Regions from separate parts of the Rummeliibacillus sp. BSL5 genome, predicted to be linked through region 1. Evidence: riboswitches for the same ligand, from Rfam matches in the RefSeq annotation. Region 1 holds a riboswitch; each other region holds the start of a gene.
The links. A riboswitch is a leader RNA that binds a small molecule or an ion and turns the genes downstream of it on or off. The one in region 1 is predicted to bind S-adenosylmethionine.
Positions count from the first base shown of each region.

Region 1 (5,337 bases):
ATAAAAAGGAAATCCAATTGGCCGACCTTCACAAAGATCCTTTTGTTGTGTTTCCGAGAGATTACATACTACATCAGGTTGCTGTAGAAGCTTGCAAATCCGTCGGTTTTACACCACATATCACAACGATGGGTGAAGATTTAGATGCTTTAAAGGGCTTGGTTGCCGCAGGAATCGGCGTAAGCCTACTACCGGAAAGTGCATTTTACGATGCTACACCTCGTCGTACAGCTAAGTTGACGCTCACCAATCCGCCATTCACACGAAATGTTGGGGTTATCTATCCACGCAATCGTGACCTGGCCCCTTCTGAAAAAATCTTTTTAGACTTTGTATGCCAACTATTCTCACGGCTGTCGCAATTTAAATTATAAAAAAGGTGTAAGCATTAAATGCTTACACCTTTTTGTTTTATTTAGAGACCGGTACAACTGACCCTTTCCATTCTTTCGTAATGAAGTCTTGGATTTCTTTTGAATGCAGGGCATCTACTAGTTTTTTCACTGCTTTGTTGTCTTTATTTTTCTTCTTCACTGCTACTACGTTTACATATGGTGAATCAGAGCTTTCAATAGCAATAGCGTCTTTTGTTGGGACTAAACCAGCATCAATGGCGAAATTAGAGTTGATGACAACTGCATCGCCTTCCCCGTTTTTGTACATTTGCACTAGCATTTCAGGTGCAGTGCCGCCATCGATTTTTAAGTGTTTCGGATTTTCATCAATATCTTTAATGACTGCTTTAGTAGGATCTACACCTTTTTTAAGCGTAATCAACTTGTTTGCTTGAAGCAATTGAAGTGTACGACCTTGGTCAGTCACAGAGTTGGAGATTAGAATAGTCGCTCCATCTGGCAACTTATCAAGTGATTTATATTTTTGTGAATAGACGCCGATTGGTTCGATGTGAATTTTGCCGGCAATCGCAAAATCATAGTTATTATCTTTCATTTGCTCTTCAAGATACGGAATGTGTTGGAAGTAGTTGGCATCAAGATCACCATTATCTAAATCTTTGTTTGGCAACACATAATCTTGATATTTTTCAATCTTCAAATCAATGCCTTCTTTTTTAAGAATTGGCTTCGCTTTTTCCAAAATGATGGCATGAGGCGTATTAGATGCACCCACTACCAATTCTTTGTCTGATGCTGCTTTGTCTTTGTTTCCGCATGCTGCTAGGCTAAGTGCCAACGATGCGGTAAGAATTCCTGCTACAAGTTTCTTCATTTTTCATAACTCCCTTTCGTTTTATGTGAACGTCTGAACGGTTCAACCAAATTATCGTTTATCAAGCCTTGCTGTAATAAAGTCACCCACTATTTGGATAACAAACACGATGACTAATATAAACACAGTGGCAACGAATACGACGTCGGTACGGCTACGTTGGAATCCATCTAAAAAGGCTAAGTCGCCTAGGCCTCCTGCTCCAATGATGCCCGCCATTGCTGTATAGCCGACTAATGCTACAGCTGTCACTGTAATGCCAGAGATTAAAGCTGGCCATGATTCTGGGATTAAGACTTTCCAAATCAATGTGCTTGTTTTAGCGCCCATAGATCTGACTGCCTCGATCACCCCTTTATCAATCTCCCGGAAAGAAATCAATACTAGTCTCGCGTAGAAAGGTGCAGCACCGATAATTAATGCCGGCAATGCTGCGTTCGCTCCTCGAATCGTTCCCAATAGCATGTTAGTAAATGGGATAAGGAGGATGACCAGGATAATAAATGGAATAGAGCGGAAAATATTCACGACTGATCCGGTCAGCCAATTGACTAGTTTATTTGCCCATAATTGATTGGGACTGCTCAAAAATAGGATAATTCCTAATAAAAGTCCAATGACAAAGGTGAACACAGTTGAGACTACTGTCATATAAATAGTTTCCTGTGTTGCTTCCCACATTGCTAGCCAATCCACATTTGGAAATAACTTAGTTAGCATGTTGGATCACCTCCGATTTAACGTCTTCCCCATCTAAGTATTTAATGGCTTTATTTATATTTTCTTCATTGCCTGCAATGCGAACGATCAGTGTGCCATATGGACCGCTTTTGGTAGCGGAAATATTTCCGTGCACAATATTTACATCCACATCGAATGTGCGAATCAGATGTGAAATCACTGGCTGCTCAGCTTTCTTGCCGACAAATGTCAGCTGAATTAATTGGCTGTTTGGATCATCCAGCATTTGTGAAATCGATTCTTTATGTTCTGCCGATTCTGTTACCTGAGAAACGAATTTTTTTGTGATGTCTGCTTTTGGCGATTGGAACACTTCTAGAACATTACCTTGCTCTACGATTTGTCCAGCCTCCATCACGGCCACTCGATGACAGATTTTGCGGATAACATGCATTTCGTGTGTAATAAGCACAACTGTAATGCCCAGCTTTTCATTAATGTCTAAAAGCAAATCTAGGATCGCATCTGTTGTTTCCGGATCAAGCGCTGAGGTTGCTTCGTCACAAAGCAACACTTCTGGATTATTGGCTAATGCCCTTGCAATACCTACGCGCTGTTTTTGCCCACCTGACAATTGGGATGGATAGGCTTTCTCTCTTCCCTTTAAGCCAACCATTTCAACTAATTCGCTTACTCGCTTTTGGCGTGCCTCTTTTCCAACGCCCGCTATTTCAAGAGGGAAGGCGATATTTTCTTCCACAGTCCGCGACCATAGCAGGTTGAAATGCTGGAATATCATGCTGATCTTCTGTCTTGCCTGTCTCAGCTCTTTTCCCTTAATGGTGGATATATCGTACCCGCTCACTTGTACGGTGCCTGAAGTCGGTTTTTCCAACCCGTTTAACAAACGAATCATTGTACTCTTACCAGCACCGCTGTAACCGATAATTCCAAATATTTCACCTTTTCTGATCGTCAAATTGGCATCTTGGACAGCTGTAAGGGATCCACTTGCTGTTTTATATTTTTTTAGTACATTCTTTAAGAGAATCATAGCCAAACCCCTTTCATCAAAAAAAATAAGGCCTTTCTGTTAAAGATAAACAGAAAGGCCTTACGTATTGTATTTATACGAAAACCGTTCTCTCATCTTCCAAAGTTTACACTTTGTGTGAATTGGCACCATATCACAAACTGTGACGGTTGCCGGGCTTCATAGGGCACTTCCCTCCACCTCTCTTAATAAGAGCAACGCAATATTTAATTAGGTTATGCTAGTTACTTTACCATGCTGAATTTTGTTCGTCAATCCTTTTTTTGAAACTTTTCAAACAAATATGACACAGACTGAAAAGCGTATATTTTGTCATGCACTTCACCATCTTCAGCGATTAACAGGCAAGGAACACTTTCCACCTGATATTCATATGCCAGTTCTTCAGCATAATTCAAATTGATTTTGCCCATTGGGATTTGTGGGAATGTCTGCTGGATGACCTCCATCATTTTAGAGGCAACCATGCATGTACCACACATGGGCGTATAGAGATAAAAAGCGCACAATTGGCCGCTTTTTTTCGTGTTTTCCCATTCTTCAATTGACCATTCTTGCATCGATTGGATCATCCCTATTCTATAAAATAAGCAGGGTCAATTTCGAAATCTGCTGCTAACAAGACCCTTGCCAAATATTTTCTTGGAGTCGTTTCTACCTGTCTATATAAGGAGAGTGTACGCAAATGATATGCCTCTGGATACTCTTTTTTCATCAGTGCCCGCAAGCGGTCGCCTGAGTAATCTTCATCGAATAATGTGTATAAATCATATTGTTCGTAAGGGGTTAGCAACTCTTCTAGCTTGCTTGCGCTAATCGTTCCATTGGTGCATATAATTGGAATGCTTTCTGTCAATAGAGGTGCTATTTGAAGCTTATCCTGCCTTCCCTCTACTATAAGCACTTTATCAGGCAATGCCCGCACCTCCTCATTGGATAGTCAGACGATATTCTCAGTTGATATAAAAAGCGCCAACACAGAATAGTGAGGCGCTTGAATAAGATTATTCTTCGATTAATTCGCCGTATTGTTCAGCAGATAATAGCGCATCGATTTGAGATGAATCTGAAGGTTCTACAACAACCATCCATGCTTTTTCATATGGTGATTCGTTAACGAATTCAGGGCTGTCTTCTAACTCTCCATTGATTTCAACTACTTTACCTGAGATTGGCGCGTATAATTCTGAAACTGTTTTAACAGATTCAACACTACCAAATGGTTCGTCTGCTACGATTTCGTCGCCTACTTCTGGAAGTTCTACGAATACGATATCGCCAAGTTCAGATTGTGCGAACTCTGTAATGCCGATGCGTACTTTACCGTCTTCTGTTTTCACCCATTCATGCTCTTCTGAATAACGCAAACTTGCTGGAATATTACTCATTTCTACCCCTCCAAATATGTATTTATATTCATATTAATTTTGACATAATCCTTATCTAAAAACAAGCAATTCTATAAGCTACTTCCATGTATTTTCAAAATCTTCTTCTTTAAAACCTAAGGTGATTTTTTGACCATCTGTAACGATAGGTCTCTTTAGAAGCATACCGTCTGACGCAAGCAATGCAAGCTGGTCTTCCTCGCTCATATCCTTTAGACGATCTTTCAGCTCAAGTTCACGATATTTCTTCCCAGAGGTGTTAAAGAACTTTTTCAGCGGCAAGCCACTAAGCTTCCAAAAAGATTTAATTTCTTCCGCAGAAGGCGTACTTTCAACAATGTGACGCTCCGTAAATGGAATATTGTGATTCAGCAGCCAAGCTTTCGCTTTTTTGCAGGTTGTACAGTTAGGATATTGTATTAAATTGATTGGCATAAACATTCCTTCTTTCCTCTACAAATACTCCTACTATTGTAGAGCGACACTTATTTATACGCAAGGAATCCGGCCACATGATTAGTATGACCGGATTCCAAAGGTTTATTTACTTATGATTAGACTGTATATTTTTCAGCTGAGATTAATTTAACAGATGCATGGCGTTTTTTAGAAATCAGGTTGTAAGGTGTATAGCGAGTTAATTTGCGCAATGCAGATAATAGCATGCGTGATTCATCACCTTCGACTGATGCCAAAATAGTTTCTTTTGCTTCTTTTTCAATTTCAGCAAATGCTTCTTGGCAGAAGATTTCTGTATACAAAACTTTTTGTGCCGCTTTATCAAATCCATCACGGCTAAGCGCTTTTTCAGAACGTAATACAACAGATTCCATTGCAAATAGCTGGTTCGCGATATTGGCAATATTCACAAGGACTTCTTGTTCTTGCTCTAATTTTGCACCAAAGCGTTGTACTGCTGTACCTGCAGCCAATAGAGCAATCTTCTTCGCCATTTTTACAAGGTGTTTTTCTTGTGCTAATGGC
Region 1 is NZ_JAVGCV010000002.1:177,990-183,326, reverse strand. It holds gene RCJ93_RS11410 (LysR family transcriptional regulator) at 1-374, shown strand, start outside; gene RCJ93_RS11405 (MetQ/NlpA family ABC transporter substrate-binding protein) at 412-1,230, opposite strand; gene RCJ93_RS11400 (methionine ABC transporter permease) at 1,282-1,950, opposite strand; gene RCJ93_RS11395 (methionine ABC transporter ATP-binding protein) at 1,940-2,965, opposite strand; SAM riboswitch class I at 3,055-3,160, opposite strand; gene RCJ93_RS11390 (thioredoxin family protein) at 3,217-3,525, opposite strand; gene RCJ93_RS11385 (hypothetical protein) at 3,540-3,881, opposite strand; gene gcvH (glycine cleavage system protein GcvH) at 3,970-4,353, opposite strand; gene RCJ93_RS11375 (arsenate reductase family protein) at 4,432-4,788, opposite strand; gene RCJ93_RS11370 (acyl-CoA dehydrogenase family protein) at 4,908-5,337, opposite strand, start outside.

Region 2 (5,337 bases), on a different contig from region 1:
ATTATCTACAATTTTTACGGTGAAGCTAGCTGGCTTGTACCAGTATTAGATTCCAATGGCTTCCTGCAAAATTACTCGATTGTGTCTGCAGCAAGGCCTGAACTTTCAGTATCTGCAGCAACTCCAAATGAAGCATTAAGGCAATATAAAACAATTATCTCCCGAATTGGCAACAGTTCGTTAAAAGGAACATCTGCAGCAGAAGAAAAAGAAGCTCAAGGAAAAGTAGTCCGCGTTTATAAAGAAAAGAATGGGGATTTCACTACTGTTTCCTTCTTGCTAGATAATAAAGAAAATTATATTGTGAGTTCAGAAGTGGCTCCTCTCGCCGTCTATCTGAAAGAAGGTGACACTGTAAAGCTGAAATATGTGAATTCAAGCGAAGTCTTTTTACCAGTAAAAGAAATGGTTATAGAGGGAATCGAAGAAAAATAATTAAAAAAGCTCTATAAGGTAGACGAAAGCCAAAAACCTTATAGAGCTTTTTTCTATTTCCAAGTAAATCCTTTGGTTGCAAGAAAGTCTTTGATAAATGGACGACGCTGTTCAACTAAGAAATCAGCCATTTGTTTTGTCCAATTCGACATTTTTTGATTCGATGAACGATGTTGGTAGTATTCTTCTAATGTCGCATCATATTCATCAAGTAATGTATCGTATTTTTCTTCATCATAGCTATTTTCATGCAGCACGGCATCCAGTGGAAGTCTTGGTTTTGTTTCATTTCTTTTCGTCGGTTTTCCGATTGTCATGGCGAACATAGGGAAAACGTGTTCAGGCAGATTGAATAATTCGCTGATCTCAGCTGGGTTATTACGCGCACCGCCAATATAACAAATACCGTATCCTTCTGATTCAGCAGCAATAACAAAGTTTTGTGCAAATAGCGCTACGTCGGCTACGCCTGCAAGAAGGTTTTCAGCAGAATCAGCCACAATTTCTACACCTTGCTTTTTGCCGGCAGCCTCCAAACGCTTGAAGTCAACGCAGAATAAGAAAGAAGCACCTGCTGTTTTGAATTGGAACTCATTGTTAGAGAGCTCGCCTAATTTTTTCTTTTTGTCAGCATCAGTTACCCAGATGACACTGTATGCTTGGATGAAATGTGAGGTAGCAGCCATTTGTGCTGTTTCAATTAAATCTCGTACAACCTCTTTTGGTATCTCTTCACCTGTATATTTTCGAACAGATGAATGGCTACGCAATAAATCTTTAACCATCTGTAGAACAACTCCTATTTTGTGGATTTCTTTAATTAACTATAGGAGAAATTGTAGGAAATGACTAGCGAAACGAATCCGCTTGTATGTAATATTTAGAAATATCAAAAAATAGTATTGACTTTTTAAAATGCAATACCTATACTTACAACAACAAGATGGAACAGAATAAATTACCTTTATCAAGAGTGGCGGAGGGAAAGGCCCTGCGATGCCCGGCAACCAGTAAGTTATCTTACATGGTGCTAATTCCTACAGATTCTTTATTGCGGATCTGACAGATAAGGGGAGGAAAATGCTAATGACCCTCTTCTTATGTGAAGAAGGGTTTTTCTTTTGGAAAATCCTTGCCACATGCCTCAGATTTCCATCTCAAACTATATTAGGGGGAATTAGAATGACAGAATTTCGTAAAGAGACTTTAGCAGTACGTGGAGGCCAAACGCCTGATCCTACAACTGGTGCAATTGCAGTGCCGGTATACCGAACTACAGCCTATAGGTTTAATGATACAGAGCATGCAAGGAAATTATTCGCCTTGGAAGAGCCAGGTAACATTTATTCTCGAATCATGAATCCTACTGTTGATGTCTTTGAAAAACGAGTAGCCCTGCTTGAAGGTGGAACAGCAGCGGTTGCTTTATCATCAGGCATGGCGGCCATTTCATTTTCTATTTTAAATATAGCGCGTGCTGGTGATCATATAGTTTCAGCTGCGAGTGTATATGGAGGAACGTACAATTTATTTGCCAATACTTTGCCACGATACGGAATCAATACTACATTTGTAGATGAACGGAAGCTTGAAGATTTTGAAGGTGCAATCCAAAAAAATACAAAAGCGATTTATGTTGAAACGATTGGTAATCCTAGTCTTTCAGTAGCAGATATCGAAAGTATTGCGGATGTTGCCCATCGACACGAAATCCCTCTAATCATCGACAATACATTTGCATCACCGATTGGATGCAATCCTATCGAATATGGTGCTGATATTGTGATTCACTCTGCGACTAAGTGGATTGGCGGGCACGGTACGACAATCGGTGGTGTTGTGGTGGATGCAGGCAAGTTTGATTGGACACGAGGTAAATTCCCTGACTATACAGAAAGAGATGAATCCTATCATGGCATCCGATATGGCATTGATGTGAGTAATGCAGCTTTCACTACACGCCTGCGCGTACAATTGCTGCGCGACTTTGGGCCAACGCTTAGCCCAGATGCTGCCTTCCAGTTATTACAGGGTCTTGAAACACTGCATCTTCGTGTGCCTTATCATAATGAAAATGCTAGAAAGGTAGCTGAATACTTACGTCAGCATCCTCAGGTGGAATGGGTAGGATACAACGGCTTCTCTGATAGCGAATTCGCTCCTCTTGCCAAAAAATATCTAAAGAATGGTTATGGCTCTGTTCTTACATTTGGAATTAAAGGGGGCAGAGATGCTGGACGCGAATTTATCGACAATGTCGAATTGTTCTGCCACGTGGCAAATGTAGGAGATGCCCGCTCATTGATTATTCATCCAGCCTCTACTACTCATCAACAATTAAACAGTGAAGAGTTGAAAAAATCAGGCGTGCCAGAGGAATTAATTCGCTTATCTATTGGGTTAGAAGCAATCGATGATATCATCTCTGCACTAGAAGAAGCATTCACAAAGGTAAGCCCAAAAGTTGCAGCAAAATAATTTGTTAATGAGTTTCACTTCGCCTCAGGGAAATAGCAGCATTTCCTAAGATTTTTAAATAAATAAAGAAAAGAGTGATGGATTGTCTTGTCACTCTTTTCATTTTGAATTGAATGAACACACTGTAAATACATATGTCTTTTATGGGAGGAATTATCTTGTAAACATACTCTGTGTAAGCTAAAATCATCAGTATGTAGATTAATTGATTAAGAGAATGGAGGCGGTTTTTTGAAAAAGGTAAAGGTTGCTATATTAGGTTTCGGTACAGTTGGCCAGGGGGTCTATCGCATATTAACAGAAAAGCGCAGTCAATTGAAACGGATGCTAGGTGTCGACCTAGAAGTAGCAAAAATCCTCGTAAGCAATCCGAATAAGCCACGTCCTCACGCTGCTAAAGAGTTGCTGACAAATCAAATAGAGGAAATCCTGGATATTCCGAATCTTGATGTTGTTTTCGAAGCAATTGTAGGAGAGGAACCTGCATATCAATACCTTGACCGCCTTATTGAAAAGGGATGCAACGTTATCACCGCTAATAAAGTGATGTTTTCTAAGCATGGTAAATCACTTCAGGAAAAAGCAGCGAAACAGGGAGTGCAGGTAGGTTTTGATGCAACAGTTGCAGGCGGCGTTCCTGTTATAAAAACGATGCAAAATCTGCTTCGTGTCAATGAGGTCCAGCGCATTCAAGGTATATTAAATGGAACATCCAATTACATATTGACCCAAATGCGTGCCAGAGGAATGGCATTTGAGGAAGCTTTAGAAGATGCACAGAAATTAGGCTACGCTGAAGCAGATCCTTATAACGATATATCAGGCCAAGATGCTTTTCGAAAACTAATGATCCTCAGTGAACTAGCATTTAAAGAGCAGCCAGATTGGAAGGATGTAAAAGTACAAGGTATTAATGAAATCACATCCCAACAAGTAAAAGAAGCAACTGAAAAAGGCATGCGCTACCGACATATTGCACTAGTCCAAAAAAATTATAAAACAGGCGAGGTGCATGCGACAGTTAGACCTGAGCTCATAGATCAGAGTCACCCTCTCTATTCAATTGAGGAAGTAAACAACGCTGTTGCCATTGAGGCGGATCTGCTAGGCACCGTAACACTTGTAGGGCCAGGAGCGGGAATGCTTCCGACTGCGAGCGTGATGGTGGAAGATTATGGAGATATGCTAACAAAGACTAAAACTGCTATTTCAATTTAACTCAATTAAAAGATATTTATCATAATATTGGTTTAAAAAGAAAGGATAGATGAACAGGAGTGTGGACCTGTATACATCTATCCTTTTACATTATATAACTTCTCTTCTTAGTCTTTTGGGTTGAAGAGTAGAATGCTATTTATAGCTATACACTACATACTTTTATCGTCTACTTAATCGGCATATCTTCCCATGAATAATCTGGTATTGTCGCAATCCATAACGTATCTTTCATGATATCCACATCCCAAACGATGAGATCTCTCGTATCAAAGACTTTTTTAGATTTTTGTTCATCTCTTGTATTGATGGAATAAATAGCTTCATCTCTATGTGTGCTGCCGAACAACTTCTCTCCTTTTTTAATAAATCTAACCAGCACTTCATCAACTTGGACATTTCTCCAATTTCCCTTACCTTTCTGTCGGAGATTTCGAGTCCAAATTCCGCCTTGTGTTGTAACAAATAGCCTATTATTAATCACTTTCATATCCATAGGTTCATCATTACAATGTGGTATGGTTATTAATTTCCATTGATTTTTTGTGTATTGCAAAATACTTCCTTCATCTGATAACATTACCAAATCACCGTTATTTGAGATTTGTAGCACATTAAATGGTTTAGGTACTACAGTTTGTTCCCAAGTCTCTCCTTGATTGATTGTATAGTAAACCTTACCTTTTGAAGTCAAAGCTATCTGGTTGTTAGCAGAAAAATCAATTTTCTCTATAGGGTACTCTAATGAAAGGATTTTAGTACCCCTACTTTTCGATGTAATACCTGCCCATATTTCTTTTTCTGTGGCTACGTATAATCGATCTTTCATATCAAACCAAGCATGTGCTACATAACCATTAAATTGCAGTTCTATCCATGTTTTACCATTGTTATGGCTCAATTCAATAAAGGGTTGCTTGGTTGTGCTAAACTGCGTTGGCTTTTTGTCGCCCCATATCACCAATTGTTTGTTCCCTGCAACAACACCCATAATAGCCATTCCTTTATTTGACAGAACTTCATTCCCAATATGTTTGGATAGTAATCCACCGCCGAAAGGTAATTTATGAATTGCACTGACTATATCTCCAGTTTTGGTATTGAATGAAATTCGAGTAAAACGGTTATCTCGATCATTTCCAACCACTGTTAAAATAGGTTCACCCTCGATACTATCAAGTGTAAAATGATATCCTGTCGCCCAAT
Region 2 is NZ_JAVGCV010000001.1:2,057,427-2,062,763, reverse strand. It holds gene RCJ93_RS10215 (hypothetical protein) at 1-435, shown strand, start outside; gene nfsA (oxygen-insensitive NADPH nitroreductase) at 489-1,220, opposite strand; SAM riboswitch class I at 1,397-1,508, shown strand; gene RCJ93_RS10205 (O-acetylhomoserine aminocarboxypropyltransferase/cysteine synthase family protein) at 1,618-2,913, shown strand; gene RCJ93_RS10200 (homoserine dehydrogenase) at 3,145-4,131, shown strand; gene RCJ93_RS10195 (hypothetical protein) at 4,301-5,337, opposite strand, start outside.
Region 2: linked by a shared signal. The riboswitch ahead of RCJ93_RS10205 (O-acetylhomoserine aminocarboxypropyltransferase/cysteine synthase family protein) and the one ahead of RCJ93_RS11395 (methionine ABC transporter ATP-binding protein) in region 1 are both predicted to bind S-adenosylmethionine.

Region 3 (5,337 bases), on a different contig from region 1:
CCAGCACTTTGCTTAAACTGATAGCAGCAGCAACACTCATGGTTCCAATAATATTATGCCCACATGCATGACCGATTCCAGGAAGAGCATCATATTCAGCTAAAAAAGCAATTGATGGACCTGGTTTAGTAGATTTATAGCGAGCAACAAATGCTGTTTTGTGACCAGCCACATCCCTCTCTACTGCAAAACCTTCTTCTTGGAGAAGGTTTGTTAATTCTTCAGAAGCAAAAAATTCCTCATTTCCGATCTCTGGATTATTATGAATCTTGTGGCTTGTTTCAATATACCTTCCTTGATTAACATCAACATTGGTAGTTATTGCCTCACTTAAATGTATAAGTACATGTGTCATATTAGATTCTCCTCATATTTTATTAAACTTCTAGCAACAATCTTTCTACCAACCTATTTTCTTCAATGGTACAAATGTTGGGATCAGTGTGCCGCCATATTCTTTATTGATAAATTTCGCTGTATCTTCCTCTTGGTATAACTCTGCAATTCGTTTTAATGTTTTGTTGTTTTTATCTTTGTCATTCACTGCGATAATGTTCAGATAATCAATTGCTGTCTCGCTCTCATGGAAAATTGAATCTTTGATTGGATTAAGGCTTGCATCTCGAGCAATACCATTATTAATAACGCCTGCATCCACATCTTCTAATGCTCTCGGTATTTGAGCAGGAGCAGTAGGAATAAGCTCAATATTTTTAGGGTTTTCAATAACACTATCTTTAATAGAACCTAAGCCATCATAACCATCTACTAATTTTATAAGGCCAGCCTGCTGTAGTAATAAAAGGGCTCTCCCTTGATTTGAAACATCATTTGGCAAAGCAATCTTTGCACCTTTTTTGATATCTTTAATGTCCTTCAATTTGTTTGAGTAAACAGCCATTGGTGCTAAACATGTTGTAGCAATTGGAACAAGTTTAAGATTATGTTCTTTAATAAATTGGTCAAAATAAGCAACAGTTTGGAATGAATTGGCATCCAACTCACCATCTGCTAACGCTGTATTTGGAAGTACGTAATCATTAAAAGATACAAGCTTAATTTTGATTCCTTCTTTAGCTGCTTTTTTCGCTACATAATCCCAAATTTGCGTATCTGTCCCCGTAATGCCGATTTTATATGTTTTTGATTTTCCATCTGCCTCCTTCCCGCTGGATTCGCTTGAACAGGCTGCCGTAAAAATAACTAGTGACAGCACAAGAATGGATAGTAAACATTTTTTCATTTTAATTTCCTCCTTAGATTAACCTCTTCTTATTTTTTTCGATAAAATGTTGCCAAATGACTGTAGCCCCTGAACCAAAACAATTAGTATGGCTACGGTAATTAGCATGGTGGTCGTATCAAAACGTTGATAGCCGAACGTTATGGCTAAGTCGCCAATACCACCGCCGCCTACGGTTCCTGCCATAGCCGATGCGCCAATCAGACCAATTGTCGCGATGGTAAAATTCACAATAAGTGAACTAAGAGCCTCAGGCAGTAAAAACCTGAAAATTGTCTGAAATGGAGTAGCCCCCATAGCATCTGCCGCCTCTAAAACACCTTTATCAACCTCTAGTAGCGAGCTTTCAACTAATCGAGCAATGTAAGGGCCTGCGTAGAAGACTAGTGGAACAATAGCTGCAGATGTTCCAATAGATGTTCCGACAATGAGCCGGGTAACTGGGATGATGGCTACGAGCAAAATAATAAAGGGCACAGATCGGAAAACATTGATCACTGCATTTAAAACCGTGAATACTGGAAGGTTCTCAATGATCTGTCCTTTACGAGTGACAAATAACAGGATGCCTAGCGGAAGGCCGATAATGATGGAAAAGATAAATGAAAAACCAACCATTTGAATAGTTTGAATGAGCGCTTCAATGATTTGTTCAGAATTAACTAGCATGTGCTACCACTTCCTTGTAAAGAATTTGTTGAGCTTGCATATATGATAATGCTCGTTTCACTTCCGTATCGGCTCCTTGGATTTCAACAATCAGTTTGCCAAAAGGAATACCTTGCAGTTCAGTAATATTGCCGAATAGCACATTGATTTCCACATCGAGAATTTTAGATAACTGTGATAAAAAAGGACTGCCTGTAGACTCGCCGACAAACGTAATATGGAAAATATGATTTAGTGCTTGCTTGCGTTCCATCATATTGAGAATTGATGGTGGAATTTGATCATGCATTACGGTACTAACAAAGTTTTGAGCAGTGTTAGTTTTCGGCGCGGAAAAGATATCAAATACTGTTCCTTCCTCGATCACTTTCCCCGCTTCCATCACAGCCACTCTGTCGCATATTTCTCGAATTACAGCCATTTCATGCGTGATCATTAAAATCGTAATCCCATACTCTTTGTTAATCTTCTTCAAGAGTTCCAATATGGAACCCGTTGTCTGTGGATCTAGAGCAGAGGTCGCTTCATCACAAAGTAGAATTGAAGGCTGTGTTGCTAAAGCCCGCGCTATGCCTACGCGTTGTTTCTGGCCGCCGGATAGTTGATCAGGATAGACTTGAGCTTTGTCACCTAAACCAACGAATTCAAGTAATTCTGAAACCCTTTGTTTGATTTGATCCTTAGGAACTTTACTTAAAATAAGCGGCATGGCTACATTTGCATATACTGTTTTGGAATTGAGCAAATTAAAGTGTTGAAATACCATACCAATGCTTTTCTTTACTTCGCGAATTCGCTTTTTGCTAATGGTTGTTAAGTCATGGCCGTCTACTATGACTTTTCCGGAAGTAGGTTTTTCTAGTGAATTTACACAACGAATTAAGGAGCTTTTTCCTGCACCACTGAAGCCGACTACGCCAAATATTTCACCTTTATTAACTTTTAAATTAATCGAATTTAATGCTCGTATCTCCTTTCCTCCGCTGTTATACACTTTAGAAACATTTTGGAATTCTATCATCCGTTCAATCTCCTTCCGATTTTTTCAACAAAAAAGTCCTTCTCCATGGAAGAAGAAGGACAGTAAGACATATGACTTCATATGTACGGAAACGTCTTCTTATCTTCCAAGCTTAATCGCTTGCTGGAATTGGCACGGTGCAAAAATGTCCGCTGCCGAGGTTTCAAAGGGCCAGTCCCTCCACCTCTCTTGATAAGAGCAATATTTAATTAAGTATATGTGGTACATCTGCTAAACTGTGTTTTTAATTCCCCCTTTCAAATTAATTTTGCCATAAAAAAATCCTTCTCCATGGAAGAAGAAGGACACAAAGACATATGGCTTCATATGTACAAATACGTGTTCTTATCTTCCAAGCTTAATCGCTTGCTGGAATTGGCACGGTGCATATGTCCGTTGCCGAAGCTTCACAGGGCCAGTCCCTCCGCTTCTCTGGATAAGAAAAATGATTATTTGATTGATTTTTACTATACATGGTCATTTTTGAATTGTCAATATAAAATAATATTTTAAAAGATTTTTATTTTTCTTATTGCTGTTTCTTTTATTATTTATATAGACTAACGAGGTTTATATATTTATTATTTTTATCTATTTTCAATGATTATTTATCTAATAAGCACTATATATTTTAGAAAATTTTGTTAAAATGTTATTACCCACATTTTACAAAGGAGTAATTCTATGAAAAAAATACTGACTTTTTTTTTGCTTGTAAGCTTTGTATTTCTTCTTAATTTTCTTATTTTAGGTCTTACTCGTACATTGCTACCTTATTGGACTTCTTTCTTTATCATTTGTTTAGTCATTTTCTTAGTTAATTTCTTCCGATCAATGAATAAAAATTTAACAGTAACATTTATTTTTATGGGTGTTGCATTGGGTTGTTTAGGTTTATGTTTATTTTCTTTTTTGATTACTAGTGGATATGAAATTTACAAATAAAAGTGGAAAAATACTCTTTCCAATTTAAAAGCCGATGAAATTTTACAGCTAAGTAGAATTTCATCGGCTTTTATAGATGTTTATAGTAAATAAAGTAGAAGAAAGAGACTTTAGTAATTTCGTTTAATAATTATTTTCCAAGCTTATAATCATACTGATAAACTACTTTCCCTGTCTCTTTGTTGATTTTATATTGATAACGCCCCGTCCAAGCATAGACAAACTTTGTGTCAGCGAATACTTCTAATGAAGTGGTGGCATTTTCAAGTGGAGCATCTAAAAGTTGCTCCCAAATCAAGTCTCTTTTCGTAAGATCAAGCAAGGCTAAGGTCTGACGATTATCGTTTCGCTTTTTCTGATAAACAATGAGCTGCTTTTCAACAGGTTTACTTTCAACTAGCCTTACGCCCATTAGCTCGGGGTAAAGTTTTTTTATTTTATCGCTTCGCTTTTCAACGCCAGCTACACGTTCATCCCATCCTACAGGTAAAGTACGTATTTTATCAGCATAACTCGGATCTTCTTTTATCTCATTCGTAGCTAAATTTAATTTAAAATAACGACCATCTAAGCCGTAAAGATAGACTTTATTTGGACCTTTAATGGAATAGTCAGTATACATGTAGCTTAAATTATCTGCTAATACAGGGAATTTATGCAGAAAGTCTTTTTCATCTGCTTGCTTTTTCCCTGTCTTGGGATCTATAAAATAAAGGGTTTTCTTTTTATTATTTAACACCAACAGGCCTTCACTAGTCTCTCCTATTAAGTATTCTTGCCAAGTAGAGATCCTACTCCACAGCTTTTTACCAGTATGAAGATCAATAGCACTCATTAAGAAGCCTTTGCTGTTGGTGGTTATTCCATTTTCTGTTCCATTGGGAGTAGTTTTACTTATTTTAACGACGGATATTGGCTTTCCTTTTAAATCGAATAGTACAACAGGTGATTCTAATTCGATTCTTTTAGGTGCGAAAAGTCCATTAAAACCCCATAACAAGCATGAAAAAACGAAAAACACCGTTATTAAAAACGAGCTGAATTTGAAGAACATTTTACCTAAGGTTTGTTCTTTTTTCTTCAATTGATAAATTTGGCGAGGTATAAAAATAAATAATAATAGGATAACTAAGGCAGCAATCACTGTTAACAGAATGTAATCAGACCGCCAACCTGTTGGCATCCAATTGGCTAGATAATTTGGCTGCAGGAACTTGAGTAAGGCCGAACCGAGTAGAAAATTAAAGAACAGTACAATAATTATTTTTTTAAAAATCTTAATTATTGAAGAAGGCACAGTTTCTTCGTTTCTCTTCTTCGCTACTATATAAATCATCTTGATAGGTAAATATAATAAACGGAGGTAGAGTATGATTAGAGCCGTATTATGTATTATATTAGTATTAAAGTTTAGTAGTATTAGCCACTTTTCAAAAAAATTTGTTATTATATCCATTTT
Region 3 is NZ_JAVGCV010000001.1:675,930-681,266, forward strand. It holds gene RCJ93_RS03565 (M20 family metallopeptidase) at 1-355, opposite strand, end outside; gene RCJ93_RS03570 (MetQ/NlpA family ABC transporter substrate-binding protein) at 401-1,243, opposite strand; gene RCJ93_RS03575 (methionine ABC transporter permease) at 1,262-1,912, opposite strand; gene RCJ93_RS03580 (methionine ABC transporter ATP-binding protein) at 1,902-2,933, opposite strand; SAM riboswitch class I at 3,030-3,132, opposite strand; SAM riboswitch class I at 3,276-3,376, opposite strand; gene RCJ93_RS03585 (PA2928 family protein) at 4,009-5,334, opposite strand.
Region 3: linked by a shared signal. The riboswitch ahead of RCJ93_RS03580 (methionine ABC transporter ATP-binding protein) and the one ahead of RCJ93_RS11395 (methionine ABC transporter ATP-binding protein) in region 1 are both predicted to bind S-adenosylmethionine.